One region of the Streptomyces sp. NBC_01334 genome, then DNA from elsewhere that is predicted to be linked to it. Evidence: predicted binding sites of a transcription regulator. Region 1 holds the regulator's gene; the other holds the start of a gene.
What was found. Region 1 encodes HrcA, which represses chaperone genes, less so after heat shock. Its sites were predicted from a motif close to TTNGCACTCNGNNNNNCNGAGTGCNAA; they were not measured.
Positions count from the first base shown of each region.

Region 1 (11,121 bases):
CAAGAAGGACCTCATCAAGACGTCCGGCGGCAAGTACATCGCGCCCGCCGAGGTCGAGGGACAGTTCAAGGCGGTCTGCCCGTACGTCTCCAACATCCTCGTGCACGGCGCCGACCGGAACTTCTGCACGGCGCTCATCGCCCTCGACGAGCCGTCGCTCCTCGACTGGGCGAAGGACAACGGGCTGGCCGGAAAGTCGTACGCGGACGTCGTCGCCTCGCCCGTCACCGTGGAGCTCATCGACGGCTACGTCAAGCAGCTCAACGAGGGACTCCAGCGCTGGCAGACCATCAAGAAGTTCCGGCTGCTGCCCCGGGACCTGGACGTCGAGCACGGCGAGATCACGCCCAGCCTGAAGCTGAAGCGGCCCGTCGTGGAGCGGGAGTACAAGCACCTCATCGACGAGATGTACGCCGGATCGCGCGAGGCGTAGCACGCGAGCGCGGGGGCGCGACGGCGCGGGGCACAGCGCGTCGGCGCGCGGCCGGGGCGGAGTCCGAATGCTCGGATTCCGCCCCTCAACCGTGCTTCATCGAGCACATGCGGACAGCTGCGTGGCACGGTTCTCGCTCAGGACGGCCCACTTCGGTAACCCAGCGCTCATGGCCGGGACCGGTCTGTCACCCTGTGGGCATCCGACCGCCCGGGGAGCTGCGCATGGGGGCCATTCCGACGCAACGGGAGACCACGTCCCGTGCCCAGGGCGCGCCCGCGCACCCGAGTACGCACTCGGTCACGCTCCCGCACACCCGCGCGACCCTGAACGGCAGCCCCCTCGCGCCCGGCGCCGCCCGCCAACTGGTGCGCGCCGCGCTGGCGGAGTGGGCCGGTCTCGGCCTGCTCGGTGCGAAGGGGGCCGGGCAGACCGGGCAGACCGGAGAGGTCGGGGAGGTCGGGGAACCCGGAGAGCGCCTCGCGGAGGACACCACCCTCGTCGTCAGTGAGCTGGTCACGAACGCCGTCGTGCACGCCGGCACCGACGTCGAGCTGGCGTGCCGGCTGGAGGAGGATCCCGAACACCCCGGGCGTCCCGGTGGCTGCCGCGCGGTCGTCGTCGAGGTCTCCGACCACCACCCCTCCCGCGCCCCGCGCGACGGCACCGCCGAAACGTCGTACGGGACGCCGGAGTACGGCCGCGGCCTGCGCCTGGTCGCCGCGCTCGCCGACGCCTGGGGGGTGACGTACCGCAGGGGGACGAAGACGGTCTGGGCCCGGCTGCTGCCGACGGCCGCCGGGTCCCACGACGCCGACCGGCCCGGCCGTGCCGACCAGCCGTATCCCGGCCCCGAGCACGACATCCCCGGCCACGCGGGGCACCTGGGTTGCTTCAGTCACGCCGGCCTCACCGCCCACCCGGACCGCCCGCTCGACACCGGCCCCGGTCTCCTCGAAGCCCTGGCCCCGGTCCCGCAGCCGGTCGGTTCGCGGGACCGGGACTGGCTCAACCGCGGTGCCCTCTCCTTTCTCGCCGAGGCGTCCGATCTGCTCGCCGGGCAGCTCGACGAGGATCTGGTGGCCGCGCTGACCGGCCAGCTGCTCGTGCCGCGGCTCGCCGACTGGTGCGCGGTGTGGCTCGAGGACGAGGTGAGCGGGCGCGGTGAGTGGGCCGGCGGGCCCGGACCACGGCTGGCCCGGGTCTGGCACGGCTGCGAGAACCGCGTCGAGGAGCTGCGCCGGGCCCTGGAGAAGGATCCGCCGTGTCCGCCCGACGGCGGCCCCCGTTCCGGGCCCGAGCCCTTTCCGTGGCCCGGCGCGGCGCTCGGCCCGCAGGGCACGGCCCTCGCCTACCGGCTGATCGCCGGCGGCCGGCCGCTCGGCACCCTGGTCATCGGGCAGGCCGGGCTGCCGGCCTTCGTCGACGAGGTCACCGGGCTCGTCGAGGATCTCGGCCGCCGGGTGGCGCTCGCCATCGGAGCGGCCCGTCAGTACGCCCGCCAGGCCACCATCAGCGCCGTCCTGCAACGGGGGCTGCTGCCCGGCGCGGTCGCCGAGATCCCGGGGGTGCGCAGCGCCCTCGTCTACGAGCCGCGCGAGCAGGGCGGGCCGAGCGGCGACTTCTACGACCTGTTCCCGGCGGGCGACGGCCGCTGGTGCTTCGCGGTGGGCGATGTGCAGGGCAAGGGGCCCGAGGCGGCCGTCGTCATCGGCCTGGCCCGGCCCTGGCTGCGGCTGCTGGCCCGCGAGGGCTATGGCGTGGCCGACGTCCTGGACCGGCTCAACCAGCTCCTCCTCGACGACGCGACCGAGGCCGCCGACGCCGCCGCCCGCGCCTTCGTCGGCCCCGCCGGGCCGGGGGACGGCCCGCAGACCCGCTTCCTGTCGCTGCTCTACGGCGAGCTGGCCCCCTTCGAGGGCGGGGTCCGCTGCACCCTCGCCTCCGCCGGGCACCCGCTGCCGCTGCTGCTCGGCCCGGACGGTTCGGTCGCCACGGGCGGGCGACCGCAGACCCTGCTCGGAGTCATCGAGGACGTCACGTACACCAGCGACAGTCTGGAGCTGCGGCCCGGCGACAGCCTGCTGTGCGTCACCGACGGCGTCACGGAACGGCGCTCGGGCCTGCGGCAGTTCGACGACGAGGACGGTCTCGCCGCGGCGCTGGCGGGCTGCGTCGGACTCGACGCGGAGCTGATCGCGGAGCGGATCCGGCGGCTGGTGCACGAGTTCGGCGACCAGCCGCCGGAGGACGACCTGGCGCTGCTGGTACTTCAGGCGGAGTAGCCGCCGCTCGTGCTCGTACGCGGGGGCGGCGCGCGGCGGGGCCGGAGCCGGGCGGGCGGTCGGCGATGGTGGCGGGGCCGGCCAGGCGTGGCGGTGGCGGGGCCAGGCGTCGCGGCAGAGGCGAGGCCGGGTACGGCGGTGGCGAGGCCCGGGCGTGAAGGTGATGGTGGCGGGCAGGGGGCGACCAGGGCCTGCTGTTCCTCGCGTTCATGCGGGACCCCGCGCTGCTCGCACGGGTGCGCGCCGGATGGCGACCCAGGACGAGCTGAGCGGATTCGCCGAGGCGGGGCTCGGCGGTGGCGTACATCCTGCCGGGCACACGAGCGGGACGGCCACTGGGCGCGGAGCCGCTGGGCTGACCGCCCACCGGTGTCCGGCACCGGCCCCGTATCCGGCGCTCGCCCGGTATCCGGCACCGGCCCGGCGGCCGGTGTGCGGGTCCGGTGGGTGTGGTCCGGGTCGGCGGGGCATCCGGGATGGGGTGGACGTACGGGACAATGGGCTGCATGCCTTCCGCACTTCCCGACGGTGAGCCGGTTCCCGACGACGGCGCGCTCCCCGCGCACGCGCTCGCCGGCGCCGCCGACCGCCCCCTCGGGTTCTATCTGCACGTCCCGTACTGCGCGACCCGCTGCGGCTACTGCGACTTCAACACCTACACCGCCACCGAGCTGCGCGGCACCGGCGGAGTGCTCGCCTCCCGAGACAACTACGCCGACACCCTGATCGACGAGGTGCGGCTGGCCCGCAAGGTGCTCGGCGACGACCCGCGCGAGGTCCGCACGGTCTTCGTCGGCGGCGGTACGCCGACCCTGCTGGCCGCCTCCGACCTGGTGCGGATGCTGGGCGCGATCCGTGACGAGTTCGGGCTGGCGGCGGACGCGGAGGTGACGACCGAGGCGAACCCGGAGTCCGTCGACCCCGCCTATCTGGCCACTCTCCGCGAGGGTGGCTTCAACCGGATCTCCTTCGGCATGCAGAGCGCCCGGCAGCATGTGCTGAAGGTGCTCGACCGCACGCACACCCCCGGCAGGCCCGAGCGCTGTGTGGCGGAGGCCCGGGCGGCGGGCTTCGACCACGTCAACCTGGACCTGATCTACGGCACCCCGGGCGAGTCGGACGACGACTGGCGGGCCTCGCTCGACGCCGCTCTGGGCGCCGGCCCCGACCACGTCTCGGCGTACGCCCTGATCGTCGAGGAGGGCACCCAGCTCGCCCGCCGGATCCGCCGGGGCGAGGTCCCGATGACCGACGACGACGTCCACGCCGACCGGTACCTGATCGCCGAGGAGACTCTCGCCGCGGCGGGCTACGAGTGGTACGAGGTGTCCAACTGGGCCACCTCCGAGGCGGCCCGCTGCCTGCACAACGAGCTGTACTGGCGCGGCGCCGACTGGTGGGGCGCGGGCCCGGGCGCGCACTCGCACGTGGGCGGCGTCCGCTGGTGGAACGTGAAGCACCCCGGGGCGTACGCGGCGGCGCTGGCGGCCGGACGGTCGCCGGGGGCCGGACGGGAGCTGCTGCCGGAAGAGGACCGCCGGGTGGAGCGGATCCTGCTGGAGCTGCGGCTGCGGGAGGGCGTACCGCTGGCCCTGCTGCGGCCGGAGGGGCTCGCGGCGTCACGCCGGGCCCTGGCGGACGGACTGCTCGACAGCGGCCCCTACGACGACGGGCGTGCCGTGCTCACCCTGCGCGGGCGGCTGCTGGCCGACGCGGTGGTACGGGACCTGGTGGACTGACCCCGGAGCCCGGAGCCCGGAGCCCGGAGCCCGGAGCCCGGAGCCCGGAGCCCGGAGGCTCAGGGCGCGGTCACGAAGTCGATCAGTTCCTCGACCCGGCCCAGCAGTTCCGGTTCGAGGTCCTTGTAGGAGCCCACCCGCTTCAGGATCGCCTGCCAGACCGCCCCGGTGTTCTCCGGCCAGCCCAGGGCCCGGCACACGCCCGTCTTCCAGTCCTGGCCGTGCGGTACCCGGGGCCAGGCCTCGATGCCGACGGCCGACGGCTTCACGGCCTCCCAGATGTCGATGTACGGGTGGCCGACGACCAGGGCGTGCTCGCTCGTGACCGACCGCGCGATGCGCCACTCCTTCGTGCCGGGGACGAGGTGGTCCACCAGGACGCCCAGCTTCGCGTCGGGACCCGGCGCGAACTCGGCGACGATCGCCGGCAGGTCGTCCACGCCCTCCAGGTACTCCACGACCACGCCCTCGACGCGCAGATCGTCGCCCCACACCTTCTCGACCAGCTCGGCGTCGTGCCGGCCCTCGACGTAGATACGGCCGGCGCGGGCCACACGCGCGCGTGCCCCGGGGACGGCGACCGAACCGGAGGCGGTACGGGTGGGACGTACGGGACCGCCGGACGGAGGCCGTACGAGGGTCACGACCCTGCCCTCCAGCAGGAAGCCGCGCGGCTCCAGCGGGAACACCCGGTGCTTGCCGAAGCGGTCCTCCAGGGTCACCGTGCCCGCCTCGCAGCGGATCACCGCCCCGCAGAACCCGGTGCCGGGCTCCTCCACCACCAGCCCGGCCTCCGCCGGGACCTCGGGGACCGGTTTCGGCCGCTTCCAGGGAGGGGTCAGGTCGGCGGAGTACTGGCGCATTCGGATGACGATAGGAGAAGCGCCGGGCCGAGGGACACACGATCAGCGCGACACGCCGAAACGGGCCGCCAGCGCGTCGCGTTGCGCCCGTACGAACGCCGCGTCCACCACCGCCCCGTGGCCGGGCACGTACAGCGCGTTCTCGCCGCCGAGTTCGAGGAGGCGGTCGAGGGCGGCGGGCCAGCGGGACGGTACGGCGTCGGGGCCGGCCTGGGGCGCGCCGGACTCCTCGACCAGGTCGCCGCAGAACACCGTCCCGGGGCTGCCGGGGACCAGGACCGCCAGATCATGGGCGGTGTGACCGGGGCCGAGGTTCGCCAGCAGGACCTGCCGGCCGCCGCCCAGGTCGAGGGTCCACTCGCCGGAGACGAGGTGCCGGGGCCGGACGAGCGCGTCCGCGGCCTCCGTCGCCGCCGTCTCGTCGAGACCGTTGCGCACCGCGTCCGCCCGCAGCTCCTCGGCCGGCACGGTGTCCACCCCCACCGCTCCGAAGACCTCCGCGCCCGCGAACGCCGCAGCCCCGAACACATGGTCGAAGTGGGGGTGGGTGAGCGCGAGATGGGTCACACGGGAGCCGGTGAGTTCCTCGGCCCACGTCCGCAGCCGCGCCCCCTCGGCCAGGCTCGATCCCGCGTCGATCATCAGTACCGCGCCCGCCCCGACGACCAGCCCCGCGGTGCAGTCCCAGCCCGGCAGCCGTACCCGTCCCACCCCGGCCGCGACCCGCTCCCACCCCAGCTCTTCCCAAGTCACCGTCATACCGCGACGCTAGCCCTACGACGCTGCGCCGGGGGCCGACCTTGCCCCGGGTGTACCCCACAGCCGTACACTGGGCCGGGGAACGCTGGCACTCGGATGTGAAGAGTGCCAGACGGGGCTCCCAGGGGACTACTGGGGACGACTGCTGGAGGTGTGCGCGCGATGCTGAGTGAACGCAGGCTCCAGGTGCTGCGCGCCATCGTCCAGGACTACGTCGGCACCGAGGAACCCGTGGGGTCGAAGGCGCTCACCGAGCGTCACAGCCTCGGCGTGTCCCCGGCGACGGTCCGCAACGACATGGCCGCCCTGGAGGACGAGGGGTACATCGCCCAGCCGCACACCAGTGCCGGGCGGATCCCCACGGACAAGGGCTACCGGCTGTTCGTCGACAAGCTGGCCGGCGTCAAGCCGATGACCGGTCCCGAGCGGCGGGCCATCCAGAACTTCCTCGACGGCGCCGTCGACCTCGACGACGTGGTGGCCCGGACCGTACGGCTGCTCGCGCAGCTCACCCGGCAGGTCGCCGTGGTGCAGTACCCGTCGCTGACCCGCTCGACCGTGCGGCACGTGGAGCTTCTCTCGCTCGCGCCCGCACGCCTGATGCTCGTGCTGATCACGGACACCGGGCGGGTCGAGCAGCGGATGGTGGACTGCCCGGCACCCTTCGGGGAGGCCTCGCTGGCGGATCTGCGCGCGCGGCTCAACAGCCGGGTCGCGGGCCGGCGGTTCGCGGACGTGCCGCATCTGGTGGAGGATCTGCCGGACGCGTTCGAGACCGAGGACCGCGGCACGGTCACGACGGTGCTCTCCACCCTGCTGGAGACGCTCGTCGAGGAGAACGAGGAGCGGCTGATGATCGGCGGAACCGCCAATCTCACCCGCTTCGGACATGACTTTCCCCTCACCATCCGGCCCGTCCTGGAGGCACTGGAGGAGCAGGTCGTGCTCCTCAAGCTCCTTGGCGAGGCGGGGGATTCGGGCATGACCGTACGCATCGGTCACGAGAACGCCTATGAGGGACTCAACTCCACTTCGGTGGTGTCGGTCGGCTACGGTTCGGGCGGCGAGGCAGTCGCCAAGCTGGGCGTGGTCGGACCGACCCGCATGGATTACCCGGGAACGATGGGAGCGGTACGAGCGGTGGCACGGTACGTCGGACAGATCCTGGCGGAGTCGTAGGTGGCCACGGACTACTACGCCGTTCTCGGCGTGCGCCGCGATGCGTCGCAGGAAGAGATCAAGAAGGCCTTCCGGCGGCTCGCGCGCGAGCTGCACCCGGACGTCAACCCGGACCCGAAGACCCAGGAGCGGTTCAAGGAGATCAACGCCGCCTACGAGGTGTTGTCGGACCCGCAGAAGAAGCAGGTCTACGACCTCGGCGGCGACCCGCTGTCGCAGTCGGGCGGCGGAGGCGCGGGCGGCTTCGGCGCCGGCGGCTTCGGGAACTTCTCGGACATCATGGACGCGTTCTTCGGTACGGCGTCGCAGCGCGGTCCGCGCTCGCGCACCCGGCGCGGCCAGGACGCGATGATCCGGCTGGAGATCGACCTCGAGGAGGCGGCCTTCGGCACGACCAAGGACCTCCAGGTCGACACGGCGATCGTCTGCACGACGTGCAGTGGCGAGGGCGCGGCCCCCGGCACCAGCGCGCAGACGTGTGACATGTGCCGCGGCCGCGGCGAGGTGTCGCAGGTGACGCGGTCGTTCCTCGGGCAGGTCATGACCTCGCGGCCGTGTCCGCAGTGCCAGGGCTTCGGCACCGTCGTGCCGACCCCGTGCCCGGAGTGCGCGGGCGACGGGCGCGTGCGCTCGCGCCGCACCCTGACGGTGAAGATCCCGGCCGGTGTCGACAACGGCACCCGGATCCAGCTCGCGGGCGAGGGCGAGGTCGGCCCCGGCGGCGGCCCCGCCGGCGACCTGTACGTGGAGATCCACGAGCTGCCGCACGCGCAGTTCCAGCGGCGCGGCGACGACCTGCACTGCACGGTGACCCTGCCGATGACGGCGGCGGCGCTCGGCACCAAGGTGCCGCTGGAGACGCTGGACGGGCTGGAGGAGGTCGACATCCGGCCCGGTACCCAGTCCGGCCAGTCGATCCCCCTGCACGGCCGGGGTGTCACGCATCTGCGGGGCGGGGGGCGTGGTGACCTCATCGTGCATGTCGAGGTGCAGACGCCGAGCAAGCTCGACCCCGAGCAGGAGCGGGTGCTGCGGGAGCTGGCCAAGCTGCGCGGCGAGGAGCGGCCCACCGGGCAGTTCCAGCCCGGGCAGCAGGGGTTGTTCTCCCGGCTGAAGGACGCGTTCAACGGGCGGTGACGGTGGGTGTGCGGGGGCTTTCTCGCCCCCGCCGCCCCTTCCCTTTCCCGTCCCTGGGGGCTGCGCCCCCAGACTCCCGTATCGGCCCTGAACGGGCCTCGTCCTCAATCGCCGGACGGGCTGGATCTGCCGGCACGTGACAGCACGTGTCAATGGGAAGGGTCGATTCGGACTTGTTCGGAGGACGTGACAACATGCCGTCATGTCCTCCGCACTGACCGATCTCTTCCCGTATCCGATCGTGCAGGCCCCCATGGCGGGCGGTGTCTCCCTCCCGCGGCTCGCCGCCGCCGTGTGCGAGGCCGGCGGGCTCGGGTTCCTGGCCGCCGGGTACAAGACGGCCGACGGCGTGTACCAGGAGATCAAGCAGCTGCGGAGCCTCACCGCCCGCCCCTTCGGCGTGAACCTCTTCATGCCGCAGCCGGAGTACGCGGAGACGGGCGCCGTCGAGGTCTACGCCCACCAGCTGGCCGGCGAGGCCGCCTGGTACGAGACCGAGCTGGGCGACCCGGAGAGCGGCCGCGACGACGGCTACGACGCCAAGCTCGCGGTGCTGCTGGACAACCCGGTGGCGGTGGTCTCGTTCCACTTCGGCATCCCGAGCGCCGAGGTGCTCGACTCCCTGCGGCGCGCGGGAACGTTCACCCTGGTCACGGCGACCACCGCCGCGGAGGCCCGCGCGGTGGAGCGGGCCGGCGCGGACGCGGTGATCGTGCAGGGTGTGGAGGCCGGCGGCCACCAGGGCACCCACAAGGACAACCCGGAGAACGACCGCTCCGGCATCGGGCTGCTCGCGCTGATCGCCCAGGTCCGCGAGTCCGTGAACCTGCCGATCGTCGCCGCGGGCGGGCTCATGCGCGGCAGCCAGATCGCCGCGGCCCTCGCGGCCGGTGCCGACGCGGCCCAGCTGGGGACCGCGTTCCTCGTCACGCCCGAGTCCGGCGCGCACGCCGTGCACAAGCAGGCGCTGACCAACCCCCTCTTCGTACGCACCGAGCTGACCCGTGCCTTCTCCGGCCGCCCGGCCCGCGGCCTGGTCAACCGCTTCCTGCGCGAGCACGGCCCGTACGCGCCCGCCGCCTACCCGGAGGTCCACCACCTCACCTCGCCGCTGCGCAAGGCGGCCGCCAAGGCGGGCGACGCGCAGGGCATGGCGCTGTGGGCGGGACAGGGACACCGGCTGGCCCGCGAGCTGCCCGCCGGGCAGCTGGTGGAGGTCCTGGTGTCCGAAATCGCCGAGGCGCGGACAGCGTTGTCGGAGTTCCAGGCCCGCGAGGGCGGTGCCTCGTGACGGCGCCCGTCTTCGTCGTCGACGAACTCCCGGCCTCCCGGTCCGAGTTCGTACTGGACGGTCCCGAGGGCCGGCACGCCGTCTCCGTGAAGCGGCTGCGGACCGGCGAGGAGGTCGTTCTCACCGACGGCGCCGGGCGCTGGGCGCGGGGCGAGGTCGTCGCCGCCGAGGGCAGGGACCGGCTGGTGGTGAGCCTGGGGGAGGTGGTCGAGGAGCCCGCCGAGGCGCCCCGGATCACCGTCGTCCAGGCGCTGCCGAAGGGCGACCGGGGCGAGCTGGCCGTCGAGACGATGACCGAGACCGGCGTCGACGCGATCGTGCCGTGGGCCGCCGCGCGCTGCATCACCCAGTGGAAGGGCGAGCGCGGCGCGAAGGCCCTCGCCAAGTGGCGGGCCACCGCCCGCGAGGCCGGCAAGCAGTCCCGTCGGGTCCGCTTCCCCGAGATCGCCGACGCGTCGACGTCCCGGCAGGTGGCGGAGGTGCTCGCCCGCGCCGACTTCGCCGCCGTCCTGCATGAGGACCGTGACTACGGCAGCGAGCCCCTGGCCACCGCCGCACTGCCCGGCACGGGCGAGATCGTGCTCGTCGTGGGCCCCGAAGGGGGCGTCTCGCCGGACGAGTTGGCGCTCTTCGCGGAGGCGGGCGCCAAGGCGTACCGGCTCGGGCGGAGCGTCCTGCGCACCTCGACCGCCGGCACGGCGGCCGCGTCCCTGATCCTGGGCAGGACCGGTCGCTGGTCCTGACCCCGCCCGTCCTCCGGGAGGACATCGTGGAATTCGTCCAGGTAAGGCTGCTGGTCACCGACTTCGCCGCCTGCTACCGCTTCTACGCCGACGTCCTCGGCCTCAAGCCGCAGTCGGGGGCCGAGCGGGGGCCGTACGAGAAGTTCTCGCCCGCCACCGGTTCGACCGGGATAGCCATCCAGGACCGGAAGATGATGGCCGAGGTGCTGGGCGAGCTGGGCGACACGGCGAACGGTCACCGCTCCCTGGTGGCCCTGCGCGTCGACGACCTGGACGCCATGTGCGAGCGGATCACCGCCCGCGGCGCCGCCCTGATCCACGGCCCCGCCCCGATGGCCGACCGGATGCGCGTGGCCCACCTCAAGGACCCGGAGGGCAATCTGGTGGAACTTCAGGAGTGGCTGCTGCTGCGCGGCTGAGCGCGACGGCGGTGAACAGCTCCCAGCCGTCCAACTCGCCGTCCAGGGGCAGCAGTTCCCGCTTGACGGCCTCGTCGACGAAGGCGCGCACCACACCGGGTTCGTGGAGGTTGAGGTGATGGCGGCGGTCGCCCACCCCGCCGCTGTGTCCGTAGGCGACGCTGCCCACGTAACGCCCTTCACCGTCCCGGAAGACGAGGTGGGTGCGCACGCCGTCCCGGTGGAGGGTGAGGACCTCCTGGCAGGGTTCCCCGTCCCCGTGCCGGTGGCGGA
Region 1 is NZ_CP130718.1:3,514,453-3,525,573, reverse strand. It holds gene OG736_RS15850 (AMP-dependent synthetase/ligase) at 1-433, shown strand, start outside; gene OG736_RS15845 (SpoIIE family protein phosphatase) at 658-2,718, shown strand; gene hemW (radical SAM family heme chaperone HemW) at 3,225-4,457, shown strand; gene OG736_RS15835 (DUF3097 domain-containing protein) at 4,517-5,320, opposite strand; gene OG736_RS15830 (MBL fold metallo-hydrolase) at 5,363-6,079, opposite strand; gene hrcA (heat-inducible transcriptional repressor HrcA) at 6,242-7,258, shown strand; gene dnaJ (molecular chaperone DnaJ) at 7,259-8,395, shown strand; gene OG736_RS15815 (nitronate monooxygenase) at 8,598-9,686, shown strand; gene OG736_RS15810 (16S rRNA (uracil(1498)-N(3))-methyltransferase) at 9,683-10,429, shown strand; gene OG736_RS15805 (VOC family protein) at 10,456-10,848, shown strand; gene OG736_RS15800 (hypothetical protein) at 10,790-11,121, opposite strand, start outside.

Region 2 (11,121 bases), 2.4 Mb from region 1:
GTCCATGGCCGACGAGCTGAAGATGCTCAAGGTGCACTGCGAGGCGGTGCTGCGGCTGACGTCCGCGGCGACGGCGGCGATGCGCGAGCGCGGGCGCGGGGGTGTCGTCAACGTGGCCTCGGTGGCTGCGTTCGTGCCGCGCGGGACGTACGGGGCGTCCAAGGCCTGGGTCGTGCAGTTCACCCAGGGCGCGGCGAAGGACCTGGCGGGCAGCGGGGTGCGGCTGATGGCGCTGTGCCCGGGGTTCGTGCGCACGGAGTTCCATGAGCGGGCAGGGATGGGCACGGACAACATCCCGGGCTGGATGTGGCTGGACGCGGACAAGCTGGTCGCGGCGGCGCTGCACGACCTGGCGCGCGGGAAGTCGCTGTCGATCCCCGACCCGCGCTACAAGGCTCTGATGGGCCTGGTGAAGGTGACGCCCCGCTCGCTGCTGGGCGGGATCAGTTCGAGGACGGGCCGGAAGTACGGGCCGCAGTAGCGGGCCGGGCGGTGGGCGGGTGGCGTCGGCGCTCCGGTGGGAAAATGGGCGTGACAGGGACCGGACCCAGGGGGGCCGGAGGCGGCGTCATGACGTTCGTACAGCTCATCGACTGCAAGACCAGCCGGTTCGACGAGATGGACCGGCTGATGGACACCTGGGTCGAACAGACCAGGGGCAAGCGGACCGCGTCGCACGCGGTGGTCGGCAAGGACCGCGCGGACGCCTCGCACTTCATCGAGATCGTGGAGTTCCCTTCGTACGAGGAGGCGATGCGGAACTCGAACCTTCCGGAGACCGACAAGGTCTTCCGGGAGCTGGTGGCCCTGTGCGACGAGATGCCGACCTTCACGGATCTCGATGTCGTACGGGACGAGCAGTTGTACGCCGGGACGGCACGGCGGTTCTTCGAGGCGATCGGCACGCGGGGCGAACTGCCGCCGCTCGACGGTCTGCTGGCCGAGGAGTATCACGACCACGATCCCGCCAACGAGCAGGACACCATGGGGATGGACGCGATGCGCCGGGAGGTCGAGATGTGGCGGGGCGGGTTCGACTTCGCCTTCTCCCTCGACGACCAGATCGAGCAGGGGGACCGCGTGTGCAACCGGTGGACCTGGAGCGGCACCCACAAGGGTGACTTCATGGGAATCCCGGCGACCGGGAAGCAGGTCGGCATGACCGGGACGACCGTCTTCCGGTGCCGGGAGGACGGGAAGATCGTCGAGGCCTGGTGGCAGTACGACCGGCTGGGGCTGATGGAGCAGCTGGGGGCGCTGGACGCGCTGGAGCGGTAGGCGACGCAGAGGCCCGGCACCCCTTGTTCGTGGGGTGCCGGGCCTCTGCCGTGCCTGCGACCTGGGTCAGTACCTGTCGACCCGGGCCGGTGTACCGACGCGCTGCGTCAGTGGGAGTGACCGTGGGAGTGGCCCGCGGCGGCCGGCTCTTCCTCTTCCTTCTTCTCGACGACCAGGGTCTCGGTCGTCAGGAGGAGGGAGGCGATGGAGGCGGCGTTCTCCAGGGCGGAGCGGGTGACCTTGACCGGGTCGATGACGCCGGCCTTGACCAGGTCGCCGTACTCGCCGGTCGCGGCGTTGAAGCCCTGGCCCTTGTCGAGCTCGGCGACCTTGGAGGTGATGACGTAGCCCTCGAGGCCCGCGTTCTCGGCGATCCAGCGCAGCGGCTCGACGACGGCGCGGCGGACGACGGCGACACCGGTCGCCTCGTCGCCGGTCTTGCCGAGGCCGCCCTCGAGCACCTTCGCGGCGTGGACGAGCGCGGAGCCACCGCCGGAGACGATGCCCTCCTCGACCGCGGCGCGGGTCGCGGAGATGGCGTCCTCGAGACGGTGCTTCTTCTCCTTCAGCTCCACCTCGGTGGCGGCGCCGACCTTGATCACGCACACGCCGCCGGCCAGCTTCGCGAGGCGCTCCTGGAGCTTCTCGCGGTCCCAGTCGGAGTCGGTGTTCTCGATCTCGGCCTTGATCTGGCCGACCCGGCCCTGGACCTCGGCGGAGTCGCCGGCACCGTCGACGACCGTGGTGTCGTCCTTGGTGACGGTGACGCGGCGGGCGGAGCCGAGCACGTCGACGCCGACCTGGTCGAGCTTGAGGCCGACCTCTTCGGAGATGACGGTGGCGCCGGTGAGGACCGCGAGGTCCTGCAGCATCGCCTTGCGACGGTCACCGAAGCCGGGGGCCTTCACGGCGACCGCGTTGAAGGTGCCGCGGATCTTGTTCACGACCAGGGTCGACAGGGCCTCGCCCTCGAGGTCCTCGGCGATGATCAGCAGCGGGCGGGAGGAGTTGGTCTGGATGACCTTCTCCAGCAGCGGCAGCAGGTCGGCGATGGAGGAGATCTTGCCCTGGTTGATGAGGATGTAGGGGTCCTCGAGGACGGCCTCCATGCGCTCCTGGTCCGTCACGAAGTACGGCGACAGGTAGCCCTTGTCGAAGGCCATGCCCTCGGTGAAGTCCAGCTCCAGACCGAAGGTGTTGGACTCCTCGACGGTGATGACACCGTCCTTGCCGACCTTGTCCATCGCCTCGGCGATGAGCTCGCCGACCTGCTGGTCCTGGGCGGACAGCGCGGCGACGGCGGCGATGTCGGACTTCTCGTCGATCGGGCGGGCGGTGGCCAGCAGATCGTCGGAGATGGCCTTGACGGCGGCGTCGATGCCCTTCTTCAGGGCGGCCGGGGAGGCACCCGCGGCAACGTTCTTCAGACCCTCGCGTACCAGCGCCTGGGCGAGCACGGTGGCGGTGGTCGTACCGTCACCCGCGATGTCGTTGGTCTTGGTCGCCACCTCCTTCACCAGCTGGGCACCGAGGTTCTCGTACGGGTCGTCGAGCTCGACCTCGCGGGCGATCGTGACACCGTCGTTGGTGATGGTGGGGGCGCCGAACTTCTTGTCGATGACGACGTTGCGGCCCTTGGGGCCGATCGTCACCTTGACCGTGTCGGCAAGCTTGTTGACGCCGCGCTCGAGGGCGCGACGGGCGTCCTCGTCGAACTTCAGGATCTTCGCCATGGGAGCGGTTCAGCCCTCTCGGAAAACGTGGGAGAAACGAACTGCGCCCCCAGCACCCGGCTTCACAAAGTCGCGGGGCCAGGAGCGCAGTTCACTGCAAAACTGGGTGAATTACTTCTCGATGATCGCGAGCACGTCGCGAGCCGAGAGGACGAGGTACTCCTCGCCGTTGTACTTCACCTCGGTGCCGCCGTACTTGCTGTACAGGACTACGTCGCCGACCTTGACGTCGAGCGGCAGGCGCTCGCCGTTCTCGAAGCGACCCGGGCCCACCGCGAGGACAGCGCCCTCCTGGGGCTTCTCCTTCGCGGTGTCCGGGATGACCAGGCCAGAGGCGGTGGTCTGCTCGGCGTCGAGCGGCTGGACCACAATGCGGTCCTCGAGCGGCTTGATGGCAACCTTGGAGCTGGTGGTCGTCACGATCCGACCTCCCCCTTCGGAGATCTCACGGGGCTAACTGTCTGAGGTGGCGACCAGGTGGATCCGTCGTCGCGGGTGCCGGACCTGCCCGTCGCGTGTTGGCACTCTCCAGGGGGGAGTGCCAGAACTGAGACTATGACCGCGATTAGCACTCGGTCAAGCGGAGTGCCAATGCCTGCGGCGCGTCGGCCGGATTTCAGCCTGGGTGAGTGGCCCTTTTGCCGTTGTGCGCCCGCGTGAGTCCCGTACCGGGGGCTGCCGCCCCCGGGCCCCCGCTTCGGCCCCGAAGGGGCCTCGTCCTCAATCGCCGGACGGGCTGAAACGCACGCGTCCTACAGATAGTCCTCCAGCCTGGCCACCGTCAGGCCCTGCTCCTGTACCCGCCTCAGCAGGCGTGTCGTCCGTTCCCTCAGCCCCGGGCCCGTCGACTCGTCCGGGGCCACGGCGATGATGTCGCCGGGGTGGAGGCGGTGGGGGCCGTGCGTGTAGGTGAGGTCGGTGGGGCCCATCGAGGCACGCCACAGGACGATGGCCGCGATGCCGCAGTCGGCGGCGGCGCGTCGGGTGGTCGTGTCGTAGGTGCCGTAGGGCGGACGGAAGAACCGGGGGCGCAGGCCGAAGCGGGCGCGGAGCTTGTCCTGCTGGCCGCAGATCTCGGCGCGCTGGCCGGCGTAGGGCAGGCCGCGCAGGGCCGGGTGGTCCAGGGTGTGGTTCTGGATGTTCGCGCCGACGGACCGCAGGCGCGCGAAGTGGGCGTAGCCCGGGCCCACCACGCTGTCCGTGAGGAACATGCTCACCGGAAGACGCAGCTCGCGGACCATGTCGACGAAACGGGGGTCGCGCTCGGCGCCGTCGTCGTAGGTGAGGAAGACGACCCTGTCGGTGGTCGGGACGTGGTCGACGACCGGCGGGAAGGCCGCTCCCGGGCTGCCCGCCAGGGAGCGGGCGGGGTGGCGCGGCGCGGGGGCCAGCGGGGCCGTCAGACCCCAGTGGCGGTACGCGTCCTGTCCGGCCGGGCCGTGCGGGCGGACCCGGGCGGCGGCCTTCTTGCCGAGCCGTTCGATCGGGTCGACGGACTGGGCGCAGCCCGCCAGGGTCGCCAGTGTCGTCAGGATCAGCAGTACGGCCGGCAGCCCCCGCGTCCTCACAGGTAGTCCTCCAGCCGCGCCACCGCGTACCCCTTCGCCGTGACCTTGTTCAGGAACCGGCGGACCATGTCGGGCATCGTGCCCTTCCAGTCGCCGCGGCCGCGGAAGTGGCTCAGGACGATGTCGCCGGGGTGGAGGTCCTGGTCCCACTCGCGGTACTCCCAGTGGTCGACGAAGACCTCCTCGGCCCAGAGCGGGGCGTAGCGCACGCCGCAGGTCTTCGCGGCGCGCAGGGTGTCCTGGTCGTAGTTGCCGAAAGGCGGCCGGAAGAGGGTGGGGCGCTTGCCGTAGCGCTTCTCGATCACGTCCTGCATGCCGCAGATCTCGCGCTTCTGGCGGGCGTAGGAGAGGGCGGGCAGGTAGGGGTGGCGCAGGGTGTGGTTGTTCAGTCCCACGCCCCGGTCCTGCATCTTCTTGAAGTAGTCGTAGTCGTCCTTGACCAGGTAGTCGCTGAGGAAGGCGGTGTACGGGATCTTCAGCTCGCTCATCATGCGCAGGAACGCCGGGTCCTTCTCGGCGCCGTCGTCGATGGTGAGGAAGACGATCCGGTCCCTGGTCGGGATCGTGGTGAAGACCGGCGGGAGGCCGAGTGCCTCGTGATCGTCGACCTCGAAGCCCTTGCGGGTGGTGATCTCCGGCCTGTTCGCGGGCGGCGCCGGGGGTGTCAACGGGACCTGCTTCAGGCCCCAGCGCTTCGCCGCGGCGACCCGGGCCCGGTGTGCGGCGCGGAGCCTGGAGGCGTACGAGTGCAGGGCGCGGGCGGGGGGCGCCGCGGGGGGAGGCCCTGCTTTCCGGGGCTGCTGGCCCGGCGCGGGGCGGGCCGCGCGGCCGGCGTCCTCGCCGCCTCCCGCGCAGCCCGAGGCGATGGTGGCCAGGGCGAGGACGGTGATCAGGCTCCGGACGCCCGCGCGTCGGCGGACCGGCCCGCGCCGACGCGATACCCGAGAACAGTCGCGCTTGTCATCATTTTGTACGACAGGTCCCATGGCGCCGGATCCTCGCAGCCGCCGCCCGGCAACCCCGCCCGACACCTCCGCCGAAGACACACCATCCACCGACTGGCCCAAAGGGACCCGCAGCGGCGGGCGGTGACCGGTGCCGCGGACCGCTGGTCGACAATGAGGTGGTGAACGACCTCGCTCCCCTCCTCACCACCGAGGGCCGTGCCCTCCTCGACCTGGTGCGTGGCACCGCTCCCGCCGACGAACTCGCCGTCGCCACCCGGCTGCGCCGCGAGCACCCGGCCGGCCTGGTGTCCGCGGCGCTCGGCCAGGCCCGGCTGCGCCGGCGAGCGGCGGCGAAGTTCGGGGCGTCGGACGCGGAGCGGATGTTCTTCACGCCGAACGGGGTGGAGCAGTCGACGCGGGCGAGTGTCGCCGGATACCGGGCCGAGCGGATGAAGGCACAGGGCGTGACGTCGGTCGCCGACCTGTGCTGCGGGATCGGCGGCGACGCGATCGCGCTCGCCCGGGCCGGGATCCGGGTGCTGGCCGTGGACCGGGACCCGGTCACGGCGGAGGTGGCGCGCGCGAACGCCGACGCGCTGGGGCTGAGCGCGCTGATCGAGGTGCGGGAGGCGGACGTCACCGAGGTGGACACCGGTGGCTACGACGCCGTCTTCGTCGATCCGGCGCGCCGAGGAGGCCGCGGGCGCATCTTCGATCCCGAGGCGTACTCGCCTCCCCTGTCGTGGGCGGTCGGCGCCGCCCTCGCCGCCCCGCGCGCCGCCCTGAAGATCGCGCCCGGCGTGCCGCACGAGGCGATCCCGGCCGAGGCCGAGGCCGAGTGGATCTCGGACGGCGGGGACGTGAAGGAGGCGGTGCTGTGGTTCGGCACCGAGCCAGGGGCCGTGCGGGCCACTCTGCTCCCGGGGCCGCGGACCCTGCTCGGCGCCGGGCTGCCCGACCCGGACGTCCGGCCGGTCGGGCGGTATCTGTACGAGCCCGACGGCGCCGTCATCCGGGCCCATCTGGTCGCCGACGTGGCCCGGGAGCTCGACGGCGGGCTGATCGACGAGACCATCGCCTACGTCACCGCCGACGCCCTGCGTCCGACCCCGTACGCCACCGCCTACGAGATCACCGACCGACTGCCCTTCAACGTGAAGAAGTTGAAGGCGCTGCTGCGGGAGCGGGGGGTCGGGATCCTGACCGTGAAGAAGCGGGGGTCGGCGGTGGAGCCGGAGGAACTGCGCAGGAAGGTGCTCCCCAAGGGTCAGGGGCCGCACTCGGCGACCGTGTTCCTGACGCGGGTGGCGGGAGCGCCGACGATGCTCGTCGGGGCCCCCGCCGGGTCGGCCGTTACTGCCGGTGGAGCGTCTTGAGCGGTGCCAGGTTCGGCTGGGCGCCGACCGCGCCGGGACGCTGCGCGGTGGTGTCCGAGGCGTCGCCGTCGGTGCGCGCGGCGAAGGCGCTCGCCGACGTGCTCGGCGGGATGACGCCGTTGAAGTACGGGGTGTACGTGACGTAGGCGCTGCCCGGGCCCATCGTCGCGCCGACGGTGTTCAGCGCGGCCGGGGAGATCGAGCTGTTGATGCCGAAGGCCGCCGTGAAGTTGACGCTGGCCGTCTCACGCTGGAAGTAGCTGGTGAGCTCGGCCGACGGGGCGGCGGCGCTGGTGGTCCACAGGAGCGGTCCGAAGACGTTCATCGCCGAGGCCGCCGACACGCCGTCGCGCCAGGAGCCGGAGTAGGCGAGGGCGGTCTGGCTCGGCGCGGACCACCAGAACAGGGCGATGGCCACCGAGATCGACGGGTCCGTGGTGCCCGAGATCGGGTAGTACGAGTACGTCGACGGCCAGCGCGAGAAGCTCGAGTGCGTCAGCGCGTACTTCGCCGCCGCCCCGACCGTGATGATCATGGTCTTGTCGGGGTTCAGGCTGTTCAGGTACGACTGCACCGACGCGGTCAGCTTGTTGCCGTTGGTGAGCACGACACCGCCCGCGCTGGCGGCGCCGTCCGAGCCGGCCGCGGCCGCCGCCGAGAGGGCAGCGCGGTACTCGGTGCCGCCGGCCAGGAAGACGTACTTGGGGGCGGAGGTGATCGTCCTGGTCACCATCACCGAGGTCGCGTAGCGGTCCGCGCCGGTCAGCCGCACGGGGACGTAGCCGAGCGCCTTCACCTGGTTGAGGACCGTGTTGTCCAGGACGGACGTGCTGCCGACCAGGTACACGGGCTTGCCGGGCTTCAGCATCCGCTTCAGCTCGTTCTTCGTCGTCGAGGACAGCCCGGTCTTCTGCGTCATCAGCACCGGGCCCTCCTTCCGGCCGGCCAGGGCGGGCGCGGTGACGGCGTACGCCGGGTCGTCCTGGTTGACCAGCACCGCGGACTTGGCGTCCATCAGGCCGGGCTCGCTCCCGCCGACGGTGTTCCAGGTCCAGCGGGAGGAGGCGGTGGCGGTGAGGTAGGGGTTGGCGCCCCAGATCCGCGCGGTGCCGTTCTTGCGCAGCGGCTGCCAGCTGGGGTTCCCGACGTGGTTGCTCTGCGTCGCGCCGGTGACCGCGGTCAGCTCGCCGGTCGTCGTGTCGACGTACTCGACGGTGTGCACGTCGTCGCTGTTCGGCGAGGTGTGGGCGTCGAAGAGGATCCGCTTGCCGGTGGGCGACCAGGAGGGGGCGGCGTACCGGCGCGGGCCGGCGGTGAGCTGCTTGACGTCGGTGCCGTCGGCGTTCGCCGTGAAGATCTGCGGGTTGCCGTCGGTGTCCTTGCGGACGAACGCCAGCTTGGTGCCGTCCGGCGACCAGGCGGGCTGCTCGGCGTCGGCCAGGGCGAGCTTGACCGTGTTCGCGGCGCCGTCGTAGACGTACACGCCGGCACCGGCGTTGCAGCTGCCGGCGCGGCGCTCGAACGCGACCAGGCCCTTGACGTTCACGCTCGGCTCGGAGTCACAGACGGTGGCCGGTTCCAGGTTCGCCGGCAGCAGCGGGCCGGGCGCCCACGAGGCGTCGGAGGGGCCGTAGGCGAGCTGGCCGCCGCTGGCGAAGACGACGTAGCGGCCGCCGTTCCAGAAGGTCAGGTCCTCGTACGGGGCGCTGGAGCGCAGGCCCTGCGCCCACGGCAGAGTGATCTTCTTGGTGCCGTTGGGCAGCACGCTGGAGATCTGGCCGGACACGCTGACCACGCGGCTTCCGTCCGGTGCCCAGGTGGCGTAGCTGCCCACGTTGGGGATGGTGCTGGTCTGGCCGGTGGCGGGGTCGATGAGCAACCCGCCGTCGTTGAGGATCTTGCCCTCGGTGCCCGGCCAGGGTCCGGCGTCGTCGGCGACGGCGCCGGGTACGGCGGCCAGGGTGCCCGCGGCGGCGAGCGCCGCCACGGTGGCGAGCGCCGCGGCACGGCGGCGCGTGAACAGTCTCAAGTTGTCGACCCCCGGGGATCACATGATGTCGTCGGAGCCGCGCGTGGGCCGGGTCGGGTCGGCGTCGTCCCCCGTCGCCGTTTCCCCTCGGCCGCACAGTCGTTTCACAGCGGCCGGATCACTCTAGGTCGCCCCCGCCACAAAGGGAACGCATTTGCGGCCGACACACGTTCGAAATTGCCGGGGCTTTAGGTGCGGGCTGCGGAGGTGCGAGCTGCGAGGTGCCCTCAGTTCGGTCGGCACTCGTCGGCCCGCGCCCGCAGCAGCTCGCGTTCCCGCTCGTTGCCCGTCAGCTCCGCGGCCCGCTCGAACTCGGCCCTCGCCTCCGCCGTCCGGTCCAGCCGCAGCAGCAGGTCGCCCCGGACGCTGGGGAGGAGGTGGTAGCCGCGCAGGGTCGGTTCGGCGACGAGACGGTCGACGATCTCCAGCGCGGGCCCCGGGCCGTCCGCCATCGACACGGCGACCGCGCGGTTGAGTTCGACGACCGGGGACGGGGTGCGGGCGGCCAGCAGCGCGTACAGGGTGGCGATGGCCGTCCAGTCGGTGTCCTCGTAGGTGTGGGCGTGCGCGTGGCAGGCGGCCACGGCCGCCTGGAGGGCGTACGGGCCGGGAGCGCCGGTGGCCACGGCGCCGGCCCGGTCCAGGGCGGCGATGCCACGGGCGACGAGCATGCGGTTCCAGCGGCGCCGGTCCTGGTCCTTGAGGAGGACCGGCCTGCCGTCGGGGGCGGTGCGGGCGGCCGTGCGGGACGCCTGGAACTCCAGCAGCGAGGCCAGACCGTGGACCTCGGGCTCCTTCGGCATCAGGGCCGCGAGCTGCCGGGCCAGCCGCAGCGCGTCCTCGCACAGCGCTGGGCGCAGCCAGTCGTCGCCCGCGGTGGCCGCGTACCCCTCGTTGAAGATGAGGTAGATGACGTCGAGGACCGAACCGAGCCGGGCCTCGCGGTCGGGTCCGTACGGCACCTCGAAGGCGATGTTCCTGGTGGCCAGGGTCTTCTTGGCGCGGACGATGCGCTGGGCGACGGTCGGTTCGGGGACCAGGAAGGCGCGGGCGATCTCGGGTGTGCTCAGGCCGCCGAGCAGGCGCAGGGTGAGGGCGATGCGGGCCTCGGCGGAGAGCACCGGGTGGCAGGCGGTGAAGACGAGCCGGAGCAGGTCGTCGTCGATGGCGTCCGGGTCGGCGGGCTCCTCCGGCGGGGCCGCCAGGTCCAGGCTGCGGCCGATCTCCTGGAGCTTGCGGGCGTAGTTCTCCCGGCGCCGGACCAGGTCGACGGCGCGGTGCCGGGCGGTTGCCGTGAGCCAGGCGCCGGGGTTGTCCGGCACCCCGTCGCGCGGCCACTGCTCCAGGGCGGCGACCAGGGCGTCCTGAGCCAGCTCCTCCGCGATGCCGACGTCCCGCACGACACGGGCGACGGCGGCGATGACGCGGGGCGACTCGAGGCGGAAGACGGTCTCGATGGCGGCACGGGGGTCCGGCGGTCGCGGGGCACGCGGATCCGGGGCGCCGCGGGGGTCCGGGGCGGTGCGGGGGTCCGGGGCGGCACGCGGATCCGGGGCGGTGCGGGGGTCCGAGGCGGGCTGTTGTTCCACAGCCCACCATCGAACACCCCGGCGGTCGTTCAGGCCAAGGAAGGCTCAGCCTTCCGCGATCTCCCGCACCTCACAGGTCACCGTCCAGTGCTCCTCGTGCACCTTCAGGAACCGCTTCGTCCACTCGACGGCCTCGGCCATGTCCTTGCACTGCATGAGCGCGTAGCCGCCGACGACCTCCTTGGACTCGGTGAAGGGTCCGTCGGTGAGGGAGATCTTCCCGCCCTCCCAGTGCGCGCGGACGCCCTGCGCGGACGGTGTGAGCCCGGCGGTGTCGAGCATGACGCCGGCCTTGGTGACCTCCTCGATCAGCTCGCCCATCCGCTGCATCAGCTCGGGACTGGGGCCCTCGGCGGGGGCGGTGGCCTCGTCGATCTTCACGAGCGACAGGTAGCGGGGCATGGTGACTCCTCGGATGCGGTGAGCCGGGTCCTTCCCGGCCTCTCATCCCTTCGTCGAACGGGGGACCACCGGATCGACACCCTCGCCGGACTTTTCCGGGGAATCTTTTCCGGCCGGCGTTTCCGCAGCTCGCGCCCCCTTCCGCGCCCGCTTCCCGGCTCCCTTCCCGTACGTCAGCCCGGCCGCCACCGCGCCCACC
Region 2 is NZ_CP130718.1:5,893,641-5,904,761, reverse strand. It holds gene OG736_RS26665 (SDR family NAD(P)-dependent oxidoreductase) at 1-481, shown strand, start outside; gene OG736_RS26660 (ester cyclase) at 571-1,278, shown strand; gene groL (chaperonin GroEL) at 1,386-3,011, opposite strand; gene groES (co-chaperone GroES) at 3,123-3,431, opposite strand; gene OG736_RS26645 (polysaccharide deacetylase family protein) at 3,764-4,579, opposite strand; gene OG736_RS26640 (polysaccharide deacetylase family protein) at 4,576-5,565, opposite strand; gene OG736_RS26635 (class I SAM-dependent methyltransferase) at 5,706-6,902, shown strand; gene OG736_RS26630 (cell wall-binding repeat-containing protein) at 6,880-8,931, opposite strand; gene OG736_RS26625 (RNA polymerase sigma factor) at 9,159-10,388, opposite strand; gene OG736_RS26620 (YciI family protein) at 10,566-10,922, opposite strand; gene OG736_RS26615 (MFS transporter) at 10,965-11,121, opposite strand, start outside.
Region 2: a site for HrcA is predicted at 3,577-3,603, ahead of groES (co-chaperone GroES). Genes of this name have one in related genera too.